One region of the Lelliottia sp. GFLA7 genome, then DNA from elsewhere that is predicted to be linked to it. Evidence: predicted binding sites of a transcription regulator. Region 1 holds the regulator's gene; the other holds the start of a gene.
What was found. Region 1 encodes Fur, which represses iron uptake genes when iron is present. Its sites were predicted from a motif close to ATAATAATGAGAACNACTATCAA; they were not measured.
Positions count from the first base shown of each region.

Region 2: the regulator Fur is predicted to act here: its motif matches at 1,524-1,546, upstream of sodA (superoxide dismutase [Mn]).

Region 1 covers NZ_JBWLAQ010000001.1:787,166-789,572, reverse strand. The annotation lists gene chiP (chitoporin ChiP) at 1-183, shown strand, start outside; gene chiQ (ChiQ/YbfN family lipoprotein) at 238-567, shown strand; gene fur (ferric iron uptake transcriptional regulator) at 694-1,140, opposite strand; gene fldA (flavodoxin FldA) at 1,432-1,962, opposite strand; gene ybfE (LexA regulated protein) at 2,120-2,407, opposite strand.
Region 2 covers NZ_JBWLAQ010000012.1:47,285-49,691, reverse strand. The annotation lists gene yiiM (6-hydroxyaminopurine reductase) at 81-755, opposite strand; gene sodA (superoxide dismutase [Mn]) at 830-1,450, opposite strand; gene rhaT (L-rhamnose/proton symporter RhaT) at 1,737-2,407, shown strand, end outside.

The sequences.
Region 1 (2,407 bases):
TATAGCCTCGATGCGATCTACACCCTCCAGGAGGGTCGCGCGAAGGGCACGATGTTCAAACTGCACTTCACCCAGTACGACAACCACTCCGATATTCCAAGCTACTCGGGCGGTTACGGCAACATCTTCCAGGATGAGCGTGACGTGAAATTCATGGTCATCGCGCCATTCACCATTTTCTGATGAACGCGCCGGCGGGGTGATTCCCCCCATCCCGCCGGAATGGAGACTGAAATGCTGAAAAAATTGATTATCGTCGCGGTGCTCGCATCGGGGCTGGTCGCCTGCGCACAGCCTCAGGCACCAAAAGAAGACTCACGACTGAAAGAGGCGTACAGCGCCTGTATTAACACCGCCGAAGGATCGCCAGACAAAATCCAGGCCTGTCAGAGCGTGCTGACTGTGCTGAAAAAAGAGAAAGCGCACGAGCAGTTTGCGACGCAGGAAAATGTGCGGGTGCTGGATTACCAGGCCTGTATTCAGGCGCGTCAAACCGGTAACGATCAGGAAGTGGCAAAGCGTTGTGACAAGATCTGGCAGGAGATCCGCAGCAACAACAGCAAGTAATCTTCTTTTGCCACGCCCGGTTGTGCTTCATCCTGAAATTCGCAGGATGAAGCGCAACCGGGCTTTTTCATTTATAGCAGGCAAAAAAAAGCCAACCGTTAGGTTGGCTCAGAGTATGAAATACGATTATTTGGTGTCGTGCGCGTGATCGTTTTCGCGGCAATCGCCTTCTGCACAGTGACCGTAGAGGTACAGGCTGTGGTTGGTCAGACGGATACCATGACGAGTGGCAATCTCACGCTGACGAGATTCGATAGATTCATCGCTAAACTCAATCACCTTGCCGCAATCCAGGCAAATGAGGTGATCGTGGTGATGCTGTTGTGTCAGTTCAAAAACGGATTTACCGCCTTCAAAATTATGACGGGTGACAATCCCGGCGTCATCAAATTGGTTCAGAACGCGATAAACGGTCGCCAGGCCAATCTCTTCGCCCATGTCGATCAGACGTTTATACAAGTCTTCCGCACTGACATGGTGATTGTCCGGCCCTTGCAGTACTTCCAGGATTTTTAAACGAGGAAGCGTCACTTTCAGGCCAGCCTTCTTTAATGCGGTATTGTTGTCAGTCATGCGGAATCTGTCCTGTTGCTAAACGATTCACTTCTAAAGAAGAAGTGACAGAAAATGCACTTGGGATAATGCGTTTCATTATAGAACTGCCATGCTTAAATGAAAACTGCAAGTCTCAAGCAAAGTATGCTTATAAAAACGTGGTATCGCCAACAAAGTTGAGCGAAGGCATCCACTTTAACCTGGGATATTGTACAGGTCTGAAAGCAAAAGTTAAAAATTTGTAGCAATTATTTTAATTGGAAATACCTATCAATGCGGCGCAACAGTTTTGCAGCGCCGCACGATCAATCAGGCATTCAGGATATCGTCGAGGTGAAGTTCTTCGCGGATCTGCTTAACCCATTGGTTTACGCGTTCTGCGGTGAGTTCTGGTTGACGGTCTTCGTCAATCGCCAGGCCCACAAAGTGATCGTCATCCGCCAGGCCTTTAGACGCTTCAAAGTGGTAACCCGCCGTTGGCCAATGACCGACAATCGCCGCGCCGCGCGGTTCGATGATGTCGCGGATGGTGCCCAGCGCATCACAGAAGTACTCTGCGTAATCTTCCTGGTCACCGCAGCCGAACAGCGCGACCAGCTTACCGTTGAAGTCGACTTCTTCCAGCGTTGGGAAAAAATCATCCCAGTCACACTGCGCTTCGCCGTAGTACCAGGTAGGAATGCCCAGCAGCAGAATATCGTAGCCTTCGAGATCTTCTTTGCTGCTCTTCGCAATGTCATGGACGTCGGCAACGTCTTTACCAAGCTGTTTTTGAATGTTTTTTGCGATGTTTTCGGTATTACCGGTATCGCTGCCGAAGAAAATGCCGATGATTGCCATGAGTAAAATAACCTCTTGAAACTTAATGGTATGGTGGCACAAATTGTCCACGGATAAGGGCAATCATAGCAGAACAGAGAAGTCAGCGGAAACAGCTATCACGCGGGACTGCACTCTGTGCTACATGAAAGTGGGGTAAGGGTGGTTTTTCAGACTTTTACTGAGAATGGCGCAATGCCTGCAGTTGCAGCATAAGCATCTCTTCGATCAGCTCGCTGCGGCTGATTTCACGGGCCTCAGCCAGTTCGCTTAGGGCATCGACGGCGTCCGCATTGAGTTTTAACTCGACGCGTTTAAGCCCACGACTTTTGTCGCGTTTAAGCTGGTTGCGCTTATTGATGCGCAACTGTTCATCGCGCGAAAGCGGATTGGTTTTAGGTCGTCCCGGTCGACGTTCAGTCGCGAACAGATCTAATGTCGTACGGTCCGTTTGTTCTTTGGCCAT
Region 2 (2,407 bases), on a different contig from region 1:
CGCCAGGAGAAGGGAGGCTTCGTGCAGTCTTTCTCCCTCTCCCCTTGGGAGAGGGCAGGGGTGAGGGGATAACAGTCGCGCTATTTCCCCCACAATCTCCGCGAGTTATCCTCGATCTTGCGGGCAATTCGTCGCTTCTGCATCGTTCGGGTCCAGCTTGTCGACAGCCCCGCCGCAGACAAAAGCCGATGGTACTGTTCGTCATCAAACGGCATATGCCAGGCAATGGCGCAGGCATCGTAAACCGACACATCACTCAGACGCGACGCCAGCTCCAGCGGCGCATCGGCAAAAACCTGCCCCGCCAGCACCACGCGATACAGCCAGCCGGTTTTACTCGCGCTTTGCATCTGCGAGGACATATCGCTGATACCGAAATGGAAGTTGAGTTTAAAGCATGGGGAACGCGGCTGCGTGACCTGAATCAGCGCATCGCCCCAGCGATAAATGTCGCCGATAAAGACGTCTTTTTCGGTCATCCCGTCGGTCGACAGGTTTTCACCAAACGCGGGAGCGACGAAGAGATCCGCCTGCTCGGGGAATTCACGCGCCCAATGGAGATAGTGTTCGCGGGGATAATGGCACAGCGCGCGCTCAGGCCCGCCGTGGATTTTCTTTTCGGCCTGTTCGTCACCCGCCAGCCCGAGATCGGTCAGGGTCAGTTCGCCGTCGACCTGCACTTTGGCGATAGCGCTCGGACGGCTACCGTCGTAATCCCTTACCTTGCCTGTAAACACGTTAACTGGATAGCGCATGTGTCATTGCTCCTTTATGCAGAGACAAAAAAAGCGAGTCATCAGACTCGCTTCTCACAGGCGTCAATGCAACCTTATTTTTTAGCAGCGAAACGCGCGGCTGCTTCGTCCCAGTTCACCACGTCCCAGAATGCTTTGATGTAGTCTGGACGACGGTTCTGGAATTTCAGGTAGTAAGCGTGTTCCCACACATCCAGGCCCACGATTGGGAAACCAGACACGCCAGAAACGGCTTCACCCATCAGCGGGGAATCCTGGTTAGCGGTAGAAACCACAGCCAGTTTGTCGCCTTTCAGAACCAGCCAAGCCCAGCCAGAACCGAAACGGGTCGCAGCGGCTTTCTCGAATTCCGCTTTGAAAGCATCCACAGAACCGAAATCGCGCTCGATAGCCGCTTTCAGGTCGCCCTGCAGGGTGGTGCCGGTTTTCAGGCCTTTCCAGAACAGGCTGTGGTTAGCGTGACCGCCAGCGTTGTTACGCAGAACGGTTTTCTTGTCTGCTGGCAGTTGATCCAGTTTGGTGATCAGCTCTTCAACGGACAGTTCAGCGAATTCTGGCAGGCTTTCCAGCGCAGCGTTCGCGTTGTTTACATAAGCCTGGTGGTGTTTAGTGTGATGGATTTCCATCGTCTGCTTGTCGAAATGCGGTTCCAGTGCGTCATAGGCATACGGCAGGGATGGCAGTGTATAACTCATAATCCTCTCCATTATTGTCGGGCGGCACAGCTGTTAATGCCGCGTAAGCAGTTGGTTCATTATAGTTAATTAAATGATATTGAAAATGATTATCAATGCCGTACTTTTTATAAGGTTATTTTTTGTATCATTCGTGAAATTGTGAGTCTGCTCACGCGGTTAACGCGTTGATTGCCATTTGGAAGAAAAGTGCGGCAACCTTCTGAAGGTTCGCTCACCGCTTAATTTTTACACTCATCGGGTCGGAGGGAAGCCAACGACATATAAAAACGATGAGGATGTAAAAATGAATCATGCGATTACGATGGGTATTTTCTGGCATTTGATAGGCGCAGCCAGTGCAGCCTGTTTCTATGCCCCCTTTAAAAAGGTCAAACATTGGTCATGGGAAACCATGTGGTCCGTTGGCGGTACGGTTTCGTGGCTGATCCTGCCCTGGACCATCAGCGCCATACTTCTGCCTGATTTCTGGGCCTACTTCACCTCCTTTAACGCCTCGACGCTGCTGCCCGTTTTTCTGTTTGGCGCAATGTGGGGCATCGGCAATATCAACTACGGCCTGACCATGCGCTATCTGGGCATGTCGATGGGGATCGGGATTGCCATCGGGATCACCCTGATTGTCGGCACGCTGATGACGCCAATCCTGAACGGTAATTTCGACGTGTTGATCAACACCCATGGCGGTCGAATGACGCTGCTCGGCGTGCTGGTGGCGGTGATTGGCGTGGGGATTGTCACCCGCGCGGGTCAGTTGAAAGAGCGCAAAATGGGCATCACCGCCGAGGATTTCAATCTGAGGAAAGGGCTGGTGCTGGCGGTGATGTGCGGCATTTTCTCGGCGGGCATGTCGTTTGCGATGAACGCGGCCAAACCAATGCACGAAGCCGCTGCCGCGCTCGGCGTTGATCCGCTGTACGTCGCGTTGCCAAGCTATGTGGTCATCATGGGCGGCGG